DNA from 3 places in the Vibrio sinaloensis genome. Region 2 is predicted to be linked to each of the others. Evidence: predicted binding sites of a transcription regulator. Region 2 holds the regulator's gene; each other region holds the start of a gene.
The links. Region 2 encodes MetJ, which represses methionine synthesis genes. Its sites were predicted from a motif close to TTAGACNTNTANANGTCTAA; they were not measured.

Region 1 (5,271 bases), 110 kb from region 2:
AAATACCAGCCTGAGACTGAAGCACCAGGCCACATAGCATAACTTGAGGTGAGAGACATGCCAATCGCCTCTTCCACGTTGAGCATTTGCCATAGTGTGCCTTTTTCTGTGTGCTCCGGACACGCAGGATAGCCCGGCGCCGGACGAATACCTTGGTATTTCTCGCGAATCAGATCCTCATTGGATAAGTTTTCATCCGCAGCATACCCCCAGATCTCTTTACGTACTCGCTCGTGCAAGTACTCAGCAAATGCTTCGGCTAAGCGGTCTGCTACTGCTTGAATCATAATCGCATTGTAATCATCACCCGCTGCTTTGTATTGATCCGCAAGCTCCCGCTCACCAATACCGCCGGTAACGGCAAAGCCACCAATCCAGTCGAGCTTCCCTGACGATTTAGGAGCTATATAGTCAGATAAACAGTAGTTGAAACCTTTTGGCTTCTCTGTTTGCTGACGAAGATTATGTAACACATGAGCCACCTCTGTGCGTGACTCGTCGGTATACACTTCGATATCATCACCCACGCTGGCTGCTGGGAAAAATGCACACATGCCACGCGCTTTAAGTAACCCTTCTTGCTCCACTCGATCAAGCAAATCGTTGGCATCTTTGAATAGACGCTGCGCCTCTTCTCCCACTTCCTCATGTTCAAGTATCGCCGGATACTTGCCCACTAGAGACCAGGTCATAAAGAAAGGGGTCCAGTCGATATAATTACGCAGTGTGGCGACATCAAAATCGTCAAACACATGCACACCGGGCTTGGCAGGCGCCGGAGGCGTGTAGTTTTCCCAATCAATCGCCACTTTATTGGCACGCGCCTGCTCTAAAGTAACCGGCTTAGTGCGCGGTCGTTTACGTGCGTGCTGGTCACGAACGACGTCATAATCAGCTTGCAGTTTTTCAACAAAGGCAGGTTTTTGCGTTTCAGAAAGCAGTGCGGAACAAACCCCCACAGCGCGGGAAGCATTATTTACGTACACCACTGGATGCTGATAATTTTGTTCAATCTTCACCGCTGTATGCGCTTTCGAGGTGGTGGCACCGCCTATCAACAGCGGCAAATCGAAATCTAAACGCTGCATCTCTTTAGCAACGTGCACCATCTCGTCAAGTGATGGCGTGATGAGACCAGACAAGCCTATGATATCGACCTTCTCTTCCTTAGCGACCTTAAGGATTTTTTCACACGGCACCATGACACCGAGGTCGATAATTTCATAATTATTGCACTGCAATACGACGCCAACAATATTCTTACCAATGTCGTGGACATCGCCCTTCACTGTCGCTAACAAGATTTTACCATTGGTGGAGCCTGCTTGCTTTTCAGCATTGATAAACGGTTCTAGATGCGCCACCGCTTGCTTCATCACCCGAGCAGATTTTACTACCTGTGGTAGGAACATCTTGCCTTCGCCAAATAGGTCTCCGACGACATTCATGCCATCCATCAACGGCCCTTCGATCACCTCCAACGGTTTTGCGGCTTGAACGCGCGCCTCTTCGGTATCTTCAACGATAAACTCGGTGATGCCTTTCACTAGGGCATACTCTAGCCTTTTTTCTACCGGCCAAGCACGCCACTCCAGCGCACTCGCATCGTCTTCTTTACCCACGCCTTTTTCTGCATATTCACCCGCGATATCTAAAAGGCGCTCCGTTGCGTCACTGCGACGGTTCAATACCACGTCTTCGACGGCTTCACGCAGCTTCTCTGGCACGTTATCGTATATTTCCAGCTGACCGGCATTAACGATACCCATGTCCATACCATTTTTGAAACAGTGATAAAGGAACACGGCATGGATGGCTTCGCGAACATAGTTGTTGCCACGGAATGAGAACGACACGTTCGACACGCCGCCAGAGATCATGGCATGAGGTAAATCACGTTTAATATCAGCGACCGCTTCAATGAAATCAACAGCGTAATTATTGTGCTCCTCGATGCCCGTCGCCACAGCAAAGATGTTGGGGTCAAAGATAATATCTTCAGGTGGGAAACCGACTTCATCGACCAAGATACGATAAGCGTTGGTACAGATCTCTAGCTTGCGCGCTCGCGTTTCTGCTTGTCCAACTTCGTCAAATGCCATCACAATCACTGCCGCACCATAGCGTCGAATCAGTTTTGCTTGCTCAATAAACTTCGCTTTGCCCTCTTTGAGCGAAATAGAGTTGACGATACCTTTGCCTTGAATGCACTTAAGGCCCGCTTCGATCACTTCCCATTTGGAGGAATCGACCATGATCGGCACTTTGGAAATTTCTGGCTCTGAAGCACAGAGATTCAGGAATCGCACCATGCAAGCTTCGGCATCGAGCATCCCTTCATCCATATTGATATCGATGATCTGCGCGCCATTCTCTACTTGCTGGCGGGCAACGTCGAGCGCTTCATCATAGAGTTCTTCTTTGATAAGACGCTTAAAGCGTGCAGAGCCAGTGACATTGGTACGCTCACCAACGTTGACAAACAATGTCTCTTTTTCAATTGTAAGCGGTTCTAGGCCAGACAGACGACAAGCCACGGTCAAGTCAGGTAACGTGCGAGGAGCTACGCCTTCTACTGCGGCAGCCATTTGGCGGATATGCTCCGGCGTAGTACCACAACAGCCACCGATAAGGTTCAAAAATCCGCTCTGCGCCCACTCTTTAACATGAACTGCCATGTCCTCAGCAGAGAGGTCGTATTCACCAAAAGCGTTTGGCAGTCCTGCATTGGGGTGCGCTGAAACATAGGTTTCGGAGATACGCGAGAGCTCTTCCACGTACGGACGCAGTTCGTCAGGCCCGAGGGCACAGTTAAGGCCGAACGAGATCGGTTTAACATGGCGTAAGGAATTATAAAATGCTTCCGTCGTTTGCCCCGATAGTGTGCGTCCAGAGGCATCAGTGATAGTGCCCGAGATCATCACCGGCAGCGACAAACCCAACTCTTCGAAAACTGAGTCGACAGCAAAGGCACAAGCTTTGGCGTTGAGGGTATCAAAAATGGTTTCAATCAAGATCAAGTCGCTACCGCCTTTAATCAGGGCGCGAGTTGATTCTGAGTAAGCGGTAACTAACTCATCAAAGCTGACATTACGGTAGCCAGGATCATTAACATCAGGAGAGATAGAGCATGTGCGGTTAGTCGGGCCTAGCACCCCAGCGACATAGCGCGGTTTGTCGGGCGTTTTGGCTGTCCATTCATCTGCAGCTTCACGAGCTAGTTTGGCTGCGGCAAAGTTAATCTCTTCACTCAGGCTTTCCATCTCATAGTCAGCCATAGCGATAGTTGTCGCATTAAAGGTATTGGTTTCGAGTATATCCGCACCCGCTTCAAGGTAGGCAGTGTGAATATCTTTAATCAGCGTAGGCTGAGATAAGACCAATAGATCGTTATTACCCTTTAAATCACAATGCCAATCAGCAAAGCGTTCACCTCGATAGTCTTGCTCTTCCAGTTTGTAATCTTGGATCATGGTTCCCATACCACCATCGATCAACAAGATACGTTGTTTTAGTTGAGCTTCAATCTGTTGCCTTACATTACTTCCCACGGTACAGCCTCATTCCTTTTACTATCATTCCATCCTATCACAGTTTAAAGAGGAGTCTAGACGTCTAAACGATCTAAGTAATGACTTATTTATCACAAAAAAGTGTTTGCTATTTGAACATGGTGATCCGAAAATCTTCATTCACAATTTGTTACATTATGAGATTCCAATGTCGGTCTACTATACACTCTGTTTTTTATCTGCTGCGGCAATGTTGATAGCATTTGTAAACAGCAAGATAGGCAAAATGCAAACCACTATTGCAATTACCGCTGGCGCTATGATGTTGTCGCTCTTCATTCTTATTGCCGGTCAAAACGATTGGTTTCATTTAACAGAGATAGCGTCCAAGACCGTGGCAAGCATCAACTTTGAAGATTTCTTGCTCAAAGGAATCCTAGGCTTTTTGCTGTTTGCAGGAGGGCTAGGTATTAAACTCCCTAACCTCAAAGACCAAAAGTGGGAGATCACCGTCCTCGCACTAGGAGCCACGTTATTTTCAACCTTTTTCATTGGTTTTGCCCTGTACGGGTTCTGCCAACTGATTCACATCCAGTTTGATTTAGTCTACTGCTTGCTATTTGGGGCACTCATCTCTCCCACTGACCCCATCGCGGTGTTGGCCATCGTTAAAAAGCTTGATGCGCCAAAGCGTATCTCTACTCAAATCGAGGGAGAATCTTTATTCAATGACGGCTTTGGTCTAGTGATCTTTGTAACCCTATTCACTATAGCGTTTGGCACCGAAGCGCCAACCGTCGGCAGCGTCACACTACTCTTTATTCAGGAGGCTATCGGTGGCATTGTTTACGGCTTCGCTCTTGGGCTGCTGTTCCACTTTTTGATCAGCTCAACCGATGACCACTCTATGGAACTGCTACTGACGATAGGTATACCTACGGCAGGTTATGCATTTGCCGATGTGGTCCATGTATCAGGCCCATTAGCTATGGTGGTCTCTGGAATCATGATCGGCAACTGGACACGTTTTATCGGTTTTTCTAAGGAGAGTGAAGATCACTTAGACCACTTTTGGGAACTGGTCGATGAGTTTCTAAATGGTGTTCTGTTTCTGTTGATCGGGTTGTCGATGCTGCTATTTGAGTTCCACAAGGAAGACTGGATCTTAATGGCCTTCTCAATACCGCTGGTGTTATCCGCCCGCTACCTTAGTGTGTGGCTGTCTTACTTAGGCTTTAAGCGCTATCGTCGTTATAACTCATACTCAGTCAACATTCTCACTTGGGGTGGATTGCGCGGCGGGCTGGCTTTAGCAATGGCGCTATCTATCCCATCGGGCGTATGGGTAATACAAGACAAGCTCATCGATGTTAAGGAAATCGTTCTTGTTATGACCTATTCGGTTGTGGTGTTTTCGATCTTAGTTCAAGGCTCAAGTATTACTCCGATGATTGAGAAAGCCAAACTTGAAGAAGCCCATCGCGAATAGCCGAGCTCTAAGTGCCAAAAGCCTAAACCTTTGACGATTGTTATGACGCTTTTGGCATTTTCAGATATTTTCAATATCCCATTCCTCTTATGTCAGTCACAATTATGAGATTATCAAACGTTAATAGTCCTACTGTGTACTGACTAGGCAACTCAATGGATGAACTCACCCTAGATATTAGAACTCTCAACTTCACCGTAATTATTTTTTCCTTCATCTATTCAGTAGGTTTATTTCTATACCAAACGACTCAGAAAAAGATCGAAGGGT
Region 2 (5,271 bases):
CGCTTTTGCGCTTGAAATAACTGACTATGAATGGCTTTCACCAGAGGGTGAGTCTGAGTCTGACGCAATACCGCGACTAGGCTTAATCCGGACAGCGACTCAGAAATGAACTCGACCGGCGCATTTTTGAGTTGTTGGTAAAAGCCATAGCAGTGATTCGGGTTTTTGGTGACACCAGCGCCGACCGCGGCAACCATGGAGTAACCCTCTTTGAGTTTTAGCTCAGCTTCAAAGGCGACGTCTTGCAGGTGCTCAAGAGCGCCGCCGACGATTTCACTGGTGTAAGCCAAGTTAATTCGATGCTTGTCTGGCTGTGCTTCATAAGTGAGTGGTTCAAGTTGCGCTCGCTTGAGACTAGACAAGACTTCGCGCTCTAGGCGCTCAAAGTTGTGTCCTGCGGCGAAACTGAGTTGAATCAACAGCACCTCATCCAGAGAAGAGATAATTTTGGCTCCGCGTCCTGACGCCAAGACGCGCTCAATACGGGTAGAACCAGACTCGGGTTGATAGCTGCAACGCAAGTGCAGATCCATCGTGCTCTGGGCCACAGGCTGCAGAGTGCGGCTATGCAGTACGGGCGCGGCCAAGCGCGCGAGCTCGCTGGCTTCATCGAGTCTGAGTAGCGGCAGCAAACAAGCGTCGCTGACCAGTCTTGGGTCGGCACTGTATACCCCAGCGACGTCACTCCAGATAGTCACACGGCTCACTTCCGCCAGTGCGCCAATAACGGTAGCGGAATAATCTGAGCCATTACGACCGAGCAGAACCGTATGCCCTTGTGTGTCTCGAGCCATAAAGCCGGTGATCACCACCCGATGATGCGCGTGCTGAATCAGGGCTTCTTTAATCAGCGGGTAAGAGGCACCGAAGTCTACCTCAGGCTGTGTGCCCGATTCCGCGCGTAAAAATGAGCGCGCGTCTTGAGCGACGGCGGCTAATCCGTTTTGATTAAGTAGTGCGGCAAGCAAACGTGAAGACCACACTTCACCATGGCCCAACACCGATGCTTTGTCTGCTTGAGTTAGCGGTGCGGTCAACTCGCCGAGCGTACTGAACTCATCGTGTAGTGTGGCGAGCAGCTGTTGCTGAGCCTCGCCCTCAATCAGTGATTCGATAAGCTCAGACTGATATTGACGTAAAGATTGCAACTCTTCATGGGCGAGGCGGCCATCTTTATGTAACGCTTCGGTGAAGGCGATCAATCTATTGGTGGTTTTGCCTGCGGCAGAGACAACAATCAGATCGTCGCTGTTTGAGTATTGTTTTAAAATGCCCGCAACGCGTTGATAGCAATCTGGGTCAGCGAGGCTGCTGCCACCAAATTTATGCAGTTGGCGAGGAGTCTTAGACATTATTGCGCCTCCTTGACTGTCGCAAAGGCTTGCTTGAGATCGTCAATGAGATCGTCGCTGTCTTCTAAACCCACAGACAGACGCAGCAACAGTTGAGAAATGCCCGCTTCTGCCAAGGCGACGTCACCCATCGCACGGTGAGTCATTGAGGCAGGATGACAAATCAGGCTCTCCACCCCACCGAGAGATTCGGCCAAAGAGAACAGTTCAAGTTGGCCGACAAACGCCTTCAATTGCTCAAAGCTGCCTGCAAACTCAAAGCTCAACATAGAGCCAAAGCCACTTTGTTGCTTTTTGGCAATCTCATGCCCTGGATGCTCGGGCAGGCTAGGGTGATAGATGGTGCCGACCAAAGGCTCGCTTTGCAGATAGTGCAAAATGGCATTGGCACTCTCTTCGTGCGCTTTCATTCTCGCGCCTAAGGTGCGAATGCCACGCAGGGTCATGTAGCTGTCGAAAGGGGTACCCGTGGCGCCCAGGCAGTTGCCCCACCACGCAAGCTCCTCAGCATGTTGCTCTGTTTTGGTGATCACCACACCGCCAATAACATCAGAGTGGCCGTTGATGTACTTAGTCGTCGAATGGATAACAAAATCTGCTCCAAGCTCAAGCGGCTTTTGGAAAACGGGCGTCAAGAAGGTATTGTCGACCGCCACCAGAGCTCCAACTTGATGCGCTTGCTGGCAGACCTGTTCAATGTCCACCACGCGCACTAGAGGGTTGGATGGGGTTTCGAGCAAAACAAGCTTTGGCTTTTGGCTCAATGCATCGGCGAGCGCTTGTGGGTCGGATTGATCGACAAATAGGACTTTGAAGTCCCCTTTATTGGCCCGCGTATTGAATAGACGGTAGGTGCCGCCATAACAGTCGTGAGGAGCGACAATCAAATCCTGAGGCCCCAAGAAAGCCGATACCCAAAGGTTGAGTGCCGAAGTTCCGCAGTTGGTTACCACCGCGCCTTTACCTGATTCGAGCTCGTACAGGGCGGTTTCTAGTAAGCCACGATTAGGATTACCTGAGCGGGTATAGTCATATTTTGGTACTTCCCCAAACGCAGGGAAACCATAGTTCGTCGAGAGATAAATAGGGGGAACAACGGCGTGATGTTGAGTGTCTGACTCGATACCAGTACGTACCGCGATTGTGGCTGGTTTGCGGGTGCTCATAGGTGTTTCCTTTCGAACTATCGTGACTATTTGTGGGGAATACGCTATACCTGAACGGGTAAAAGCAGCGCTTCCTGCTCCATATCTCACCACTTTACTTGTCAAAAATGTGGACGTCAATACTTCTAGACGTCTATATGTCTTTGCTTGTGGACATAAATCCCGCTAAAATTGCGGTTTCTAATTTAAAACACAATTATTTACAAAGGTGCGCAATGGCAGACTGGAATGGCGAATACATTAGCCCATACGCTGAGCATGGAAAGAAAAGTGAACAAGTAAAGAAGATCACTGTTTCTATTCCATTGAAAGTATTAAAGGTTTTAACTGATGAGCGCACGCGTCGTCAGATCAATAACCTACGCCATGCGACCAACAGTGAGTTGCTGTGCGAAGCGTTTTTGCATGCGTATACCGGACAGCCACTACCGACGGATGAAGATTTGCGTAAAGATCGTCCGGATGATATTCCGGCCGAAGTCAAAAAACTGATGACCGAAATGGGCATCGAGTTTGAAGCATTTGATGAATAGAACCCTTGCACCTAATTTTTCGCTTAGCGCCTAATAAAAAAAACCGCTGTATCAAACAGCGGTTTTTATTGCAACTTGTATCTTACTCGCTCATGTAGTTTTCAGGCATTTCGATACGTGCAACACCAGAATCTACTGCTGCTTGAGCCACGGCTTTCGCCACGCGAGGCAGTAGTCGCGGATCCATTGGTTTAGGAATGATGTAATCAGGACCAAAAGAAAGCTTATCAATGCCCGCAGCAGTGAGCACTTCAGCCGGGACCTCTTCTTTGGCTAGTTGACGAATCGCTTCAACGGCGGCAAGTTTCATCTCATCATTAATTTCACTGGCGCGTACATCCAGAGCGCCGCGGAAAATGAATGGGAAACAGAGTACATTGTTGACTTGGTTTGGGTAATCACTGCGACCAGTACCCATGATTAGGTCTTGGCGAACTTGTTGAGCAAGCTCTGGCTTGATTTCTGGATCTGGGTTTGAACAAGCAAATACCACAGGCTTGTATGCCATCAGTGCCAGCGCTTCTGGAGACAGCAGGTTTGGCCCCGATACGCCAAGGAACAAGTCAGCGCCTTCAATTACATCTTCCAGCGTACGTTTATCTGTGTTGTTGGCAAACAGTTGCTTGTACTCATTTAGGTCGTCACGACGGGTGTGAATAACGCCTTTGCGGTCAAGCATGTAAATTTTCTCGCGCATCGCGCCACATTTGATCAGCAGTTCCATACAGGCGACGGCCGCAGCACCTGCCCCCAGACACACGATAGTTGCGTCTTGCAGTTTCTTTCCTTGTAACTCAATCGCATTGAGCATACCTGCTGCGGTGACAATCGCGGTACCATGCTGATCGTCGTGGAAGACCGGCACATCACAACGCTCAATCAGCTGCTTTTCAATCTCAAAACAGTCAGGTGCCTTGATATCTTCGAGGTTGATACCACCAAAGGTGTCGGCAATGTTTGCCACGGTATCGACAAACTCTTCGATAGTGCGGTGTTTCACTTCAATATCAATCGAATCAAGACCTGCAAAGCGCTTAAATAGCAGTGCTTTACCTTCCATCACAGGCTTTGATGCCATTGGGCCTAGATTACCTAAACCAAGAATAGCGGTACCGTTAGAGATCACCGCAACCATGTTGCCTTTTGCTGTGTACTTATAAACGTTATCGACGTTTTGCGCGATTTCACGTACAGGTTCTGCTACACCTGGGCTGTAGGCGAGAGCCAGATCTTTTGCTGTCTCGGCCGGCGTAGTGAGTTCGACCGAAATTTTGCCTGGGGTTGGGTAGGCATGGTAATCCAATGCTTGTTGACGAAATTGTTCTTCAGGGGATAGTGGTTGACGATTGTCATCAGACATAGGTGTGGGTACTCGTTAATAGTTATAAGGAAAGGGGGAACCCATTTTAGAGTAACTAAGTCAAGCTGCATAGGTCAGGATGCGAGCGGAAGCAATAAAAAGTAGTAAAAGTAGGCTGATAAGACCAGATATCAAGAGATATCGCTAGGTCTTGCCGTCATTGGTAACACAATGCACTGATAACGCCGAGATAACCTGATTATAGGCAACAAAAAAGGACGCCTGAGCGTCCTTTTCTTGATTCGATATCTAAGCAGTGATTACTTCTTGCTTGATAGAGCACCGAAACGCTTGTTGAAGCGATCAACACGGCCGCCTGTATCAACGATACGTTGCTTACCAGTGTAGAACGGGTGACATTTGTCACATACGTCTAGGTGGATAGAATCTTTGTCTAGCGTTGAGTTGAACTCAAAAGAGTTACCGCAAGAACAAGTCGCTTTAACTGCTTTGTACTCTGGGTGGATACCAGCTTTCATGGGAGAACCTCTGAATATAGGCCGTGTCGCTATCCGATGCTAAGCCGGACACCACACGTAGTTAATAAAAATTGCTTGGATACCGCTGCCAGTTGGCAAGCCATATCTCTAAGGCGCGATATAGTAATGAATCGAGACTCAGGGATCAAGCCGTTAGCGAAGAAAACTGCTACTTTTTTAGCCGCAAGGGGGAGGGGAGTATCTGACTGTCTCTCTTTCTTGTGCGGGGCTTTTCCCTTAGACTAAACCACGTTACCTCTCCAAGAGCTTGATAGCGATTATGCGCCCAACGATTGCTCGAGTTGCGCTGCCTGTGCCACTCGATAAACAATTTGACTATCTGATACCCAGTCACCTGTTTCCCATTATAGGGGGACGGGT
Region 3 (5,271 bases), 1.1 Mb from region 2:
AACACCAATTCGAATCAGCCTAAATCAACGTCGAGCCGCGCTTCATTGCCGCAAATGAAAATCGTCAATCATAAAAGTAAGCCGGGGCTACACAAAGATAATCGTCATCAAGGTCGGTACGACTTTAAGGCCTTGGTCGCAGCCGTGCCGCAGTTAAAAACGCATGTAATTCGCAACCCAAAAGGGGAGCAGAGCATCAACTTCTCTGATCCGCAGGCTGTGAAAATGTTGAATAAAGCGCTGCTTGCCCATCATTATCAAGTGACTGTTTGGGACATTCCGCAAGGCTTTCTCTGTCCACCCATTCCAGGTCGAGCTGACTACATTCATCGCCTTAATGAGCTGGTTTTACGCGACTTACCTCAATTGCAGCAGCAACAATTGCATGCCTTAGATATTGGTGTCGGGGCCAACTGTATTTACCCAATCATAGGTGCGCGTGTTTATGGCTGGCGCTGTGTTGGCAGTGATATTGATGCGCGCTCAATTGAGAATGCCAATATGATTGCTAGCCAAAACCCTTCACTCAAAGACATGGTAGAAGCGCGATTGCAAAAGCAATCTCGCTACCTGTTTAAAGGCATTATTCAACCCGGTGAATTTTACCATGTGACAACCTGCAATCCGCCTTTTCACAAATCACTGCAAGAAGCGCAGCAAGGCAGTGCGCGTAAAGTGCAAAACTTGGCGCGTAATAAAACCAAGCGCGGTCAAGCTAAGTCGCAATCGGCTGGCCACTCTTCACCTATACTTAACTTTGGCGGACAAAAAGCCGAGCTTTGGTGTCCTGGCGGCGAGGCGGCCTTTATCAAGAACATGGCCTTTGAGAGTCGAGATTTTGCGCAGCAGGTGCTTTGGTTCAGTAGTCTGATTTCTAAAAAAGAGAACGTCCGCTGGATGCGAAAAAATCTAGAGAAAGCGGGCGCCAAAGAAGTGCATATTGTTGAGATGAGTCAGGGGCAAAAAGTGAGTCGTTTTATTGCTTGGACCTTCCATAGCTCAGAGCAGCGAGCTCAGTGGATTAGAGAGAAAGTGTAATTCATATCGAAATCAATCGGTTTTAAGGGGGATGCGATGGAGTTTGAGATCTATATGCCCTGTGAACCCGAGTGGATTTGTCATAGCTTTCTCTGGCTGTTCGCTGTTCTACTGCTGCTTGGCCTTGGCGGATTTATCTATATCCTTTATCGGGAGTATCAACGTATTCAACGTGTCTCTCGAGTGAAACGCCGCAGAAACACTCACCACTCGAAGCGGCGCTAGCGGTCTGCTCTTTCCAGCGAATGGATTTCTTGCCATAAGGCTTGTGTCGCCTGACTTGCACCATGGTGCGACTCTACTATGGTCAACTGCGCTGCAGCTTGCTCTGTGTCTCCGGTGTTAATCGCGACTTGAGCCAAATGAAGGCGAAGGTCGAGTCGATTGGGTTGATACTCGAGTGCGTGGACGAGATAAGTGCCTGCCTGCTGGTGATTCTCTGCCTTGATGGCGCATAAGGCGGCGTTTTGATAATTGGCAACGCGCTGCGATGCTAGGGCATGACGAAGCGATTTTTCAAACCAAGCGTGTGCTTGCTGAAACTGTTGCTGCTGACACAGAAACGTTGCATAGCTGAGCAGCACTTCAGGTTGCCTACTATGTTGCTCGAGCAGTGTTTGATAGCGTTGCCCGGCAAGATCGGCGAGCCCAGCGTGTTGCAAATAGATGGCTTGGGCCAGTTGTGCGCGATAGTAGTTTGGAGCATGAGCGAGCGCGGCTTCAAAGTTTTGACCGGCTCTATCGAGTTGGCCAAGTTGCAGATACTCCATTCCGAGTGTAATTCGAGCGTCAGCTTGAGACTGCTTATCTGTTCTATTGGTGGGGTGTTGTGAGAGTGGGGCACAGGCTGTGACAAGCAGTAACAGAAAAAGTCGAACAATAGCCATATTTATCAACGAGTAGCGAAAACCGTTAAATTACGCCGGTTTGCAGTCCGAACCCCAGCTTAGCAGCGGCGAAATACGCGATGTGATCTGAACGCTACCACTAAGACAACAAACTTTTCACGTCAACCTGTCTCTTTGTTCACGAAACAGTAAAAACAAAAAAAGCAGCGATGTCGCTGCTTTTTTTGTTGCTTAGTCATCTTTGGTGAAGTTGGCTTCACTGAAGTGGTCAAGATCGTATGGGGTTTGCTGGTAAACACAATAGTTGAGCCAATTGGCGAACAGCAAATGGCCATGACTGCGCCAACTGGCCACCGGTTTGTTGTCTGGGTTGTTATTCGGGTAGTAGTTCACCGGAATTGCTGGCTCCATGCCTTCACCCAAGTCGCGAATATATTCGTTATGCAGAGTGTGCGAGTCGTATTCAGGATGACCGGTCACGAAGACATTGCGCTTATCTTTGGTCGATGCCAAATACACACCGGCCACATCCGAGGTCGCGAGAATATCCAAATCGGTATGTTCCGCAAGATATTCTGGAGAGAAGTCTGCATAGCGTGAGTGTGGTGCCAAGAAGGTATCGTCAAACCCGCGCAAAATCGGGTGGAAAGGCTGGTGGATTTGATGATTATATACGCCAGAGAGCTTTTCTTTACGCGTACGTTTGGGTAGGTCGTACAGTAACTTCAGCCCCGCTTGAGCGGCCCAACATACATAGAGGGTCGATGTCACGTGATCTTTGGCCCAACTCATAATGGTTTGTAGATGCTCCCAATAGATCACATCTTCAAATTGTACCAGGCCCAGCGGCGCTCCGGTAATGATCAAACCATCGAAATTGCGACCTTTGACCATTTCAAATTGGCGATAGAAATTGTCGAGGTGTTCGGTCGGAGTGTTCTTGCTTGGGCGGTCATCAATGCGCAACAACTCAATGTCAACTTGAAGCGGGCTGTTGGACAGCAGGCGCAAAAACTGTGTTTCCGTTTCAATTTTCTTGGGCATGAGGTTGAGAATCAGCACTTTGAGCGGACGAATTTCCTGTGTCGAAGCGCGAGACTCAGACATGACAAAAATATTCTCAGTGCGTAGCACATCAGATGCAGGTAATTGATCGGGGATCTTGATCGGCACAGCTTACTCCCTAAGCGTAATTATGGACGTCTATACTTCTAAACTTAACCCAAGCTTATCGATATGTCGATAGCATTTTATCCTCAACTTGTAATAACATTCTCGCTCTAGTGAGCATGATGACTGTTTATGAGATTAAAACTGACAATAATCCGTGGCTTGCCTGGATCAGGTAAAAGCACATTGGCTAAGACTCTTGACGCGGTACACCTCGAAGCCGATATGTTTTTCGTTAATCAAGCGGGAGAGTACTACTTTGAGCCCAGCAAACTGACACAGGCGCACCAATGGTGCCAAGATCAAACTCGACGCTGCTTACAACAGGGAAAAGATGTTGTGGTCTCGAACACCTTTGTACGTCGCTGGGAAATTGCGCCTTACTTTAAGATGGCGAAACGCTACCAGGCCGAGTTTGAAGTCATAGAGTGTCATGACGATTTTGGTACGATTCACGATGTCGAGCCCGAAACCATCGACAAAATGAAACGTCGATGGCAAACATGGGAGAGTGATTAAATTTCTGGACAAGATCGGGTTATCGCGCAACTCTGCACTATTGATACATCTAAAATTAGGATCAATATCAACGTATATTGTGATTTGCTGTTATAGTATTCACTAATCTAATCATACTGTTCCGCTTTGAATGAATCCGTTTCGACTGTTCAACCCAACCCTGCAAACCAAGACCGCGCTCTATTTTATCCTTGGATTAATGGGGGTCACCCTAAGCTGCCTCCTGATCACCCGTTATTTCTTTATCCTCGCAATTGATGATCTAGAAAATAGCGAGCTCCAACAAGCCAGTAACCAAGCTCACAGCGTGATTGTTGGGCTTAGCAGCGATATTGAGGGGCGCTCCTATGACTGGGCTTACTGGGATGAAACACATCAACTGCTTCTCGGGGCCGATATCAACGGCTTTATTGAACGCAATTTGTCTCAAGACGGACTCGATGCCCTTGGCCTCGACCTGATGGTGATCAGTGATTTGAAAGGGCAAATGGTGGCCAGTGTCGCAGACGACAATCATACCCATTTTGAACACTTGGCACAGTGGGTCGCAACCCACCCTCAAGTAATGCGCCACATCAACTTAATGAATGGTGTATTAGATGCGGCGCGCGCTGCTAAAAGTGGGCTTATATTGGTGGAAGACGAGATCTGGAATATCAGCTTAACGCCGGTGCGAGACAGCGAAGGTGAGTCTGGCTCATCGGGTTGGTTGATCTGGGGACAAAATCTATCGCAACGTTTTCCCGGTGATTTTCAATCGATTCTGATCGCAGAGAATGAGATCGCTCCTGTTGTAGAACACACACACCAGACACCAACTCTTCCCCATCGTGAGATAAAAAAACAGCGCGATACGATGACGGAATGGGTCAATGTTGTGGGATTGTCAGGCTCTCCCGTGGCGACCATCAAAACCACGATCAGCCGAGCCTATTTTAATAAAGGCAATGTCATTTTCTACTATCTGCTGGCGGCCCTCGCCGTCGTGACTGTCGCTATTTCTCTGATCACCTTTTTAACCTTCCGCCGTCGTGTTGCGCACCGATTCTCCGATTTACAGCGCGACCTCAGTGCCTTGTTTGAGGCATACAAGCTCGATGGCTTTGATAAACCGAGTAAAGATGAGTTAGAGCGCTTATCAAACTTAGTACAAGCGCTGGCTACCAACACCACGCAGGCTCACGCGCGTTTGCAAGATGCGCAGCACAAGTTTGACGCCCTGTACCAAAGTAAGAGCATTGCTATGATTCTGATTCGCGAGCGGGCGATTATCGATATCAACCAAACTGCGCTTTCTCTGCTCGAATATCAACGGGAGCAGTTGCTGCATCAACCGCTGGATTTGCTTTGCGCAGAGACAGACCAACCAGAGTGCCAAATTGATGTGATGTATCGCCAGTTTGCCAAGGGTGAGACGCAATTTGAAGCGCAGATGCTGACCAGCCAAGGGGTGGAAGTTGACTGTCATATTGAAGTGAGCCGCATCACCTATCAGGGAGAAGATGCGGTGATGCTCTCCATCAGTGATGTGCGCGAGAAGAAGCAGCAGGCCAAACTGATTGAAGATTTGGTTGAGCGAGACGCGTTGTCTGGCCTATGGAATCGAAAGGCGATTATTGAGCAATTTCGAGAGCTGGAAGCGAAAGAGCTGTCATTTATCTATTTCTCGATTCCCAACCTTAATGTGATTGCCGAT

Region 1: metH (methionine synthase) is a predicted target of MetJ. The motif match lies at 3,600-3,619, and genes of this name have one in related genera.
Region 3: metA (homoserine O-acetyltransferase MetA) is a predicted target of MetJ. The motif match lies at 3,082-3,101, and genes of this name have one in related genera.

What each region holds. Positions count from the first base shown of each region.
Region 1 is NZ_CP096199.1:2,650,034-2,655,304, forward strand. Features, by position in the region: gene metH (methionine synthase) at 1-3,551, opposite strand, end outside; gene MTO69_RS12045 (cation:proton antiporter) at 3,721-5,001, shown strand; gene MTO69_RS12050 (GGDEF domain-containing protein) at 5,157-5,271, shown strand, end outside.
Region 2 is NZ_CP096199.1:2,762,697-2,767,967, reverse strand. Features, by position in the region: gene MTO69_RS12630 (bifunctional aspartate kinase/homoserine dehydrogenase II) at 1-1,352, opposite strand, end outside; gene MTO69_RS12625 (O-succinylhomoserine (thiol)-lyase) at 1,352-2,518, opposite strand; gene metJ (met regulon transcriptional regulator MetJ) at 2,734-3,051, shown strand; gene MTO69_RS12615 (malic enzyme-like NAD(P)-binding protein) at 3,134-4,411, opposite strand; gene rpmE (50S ribosomal protein L31) at 4,672-4,890, opposite strand; gene priA (primosomal protein N') at 5,171-5,271, shown strand, end outside.
Region 3 is NZ_CP096199.1:1,616,617-1,621,887, reverse strand. Features, by position in the region: gene rlmF (23S rRNA (adenine(1618)-N(6))-methyltransferase RlmF) at 1-1,038, shown strand, start outside; gene MTO69_RS07315 (hypothetical protein) at 1,075-1,263, shown strand; gene MTO69_RS07310 (tetratricopeptide repeat protein) at 1,260-1,925, opposite strand; gene metA (homoserine O-acetyltransferase MetA) at 2,118-3,059, opposite strand; gene MTO69_RS07300 (ATP-binding protein) at 3,189-3,575, shown strand; gene MTO69_RS07295 (EAL domain-containing protein) at 3,706-5,271, shown strand, end outside.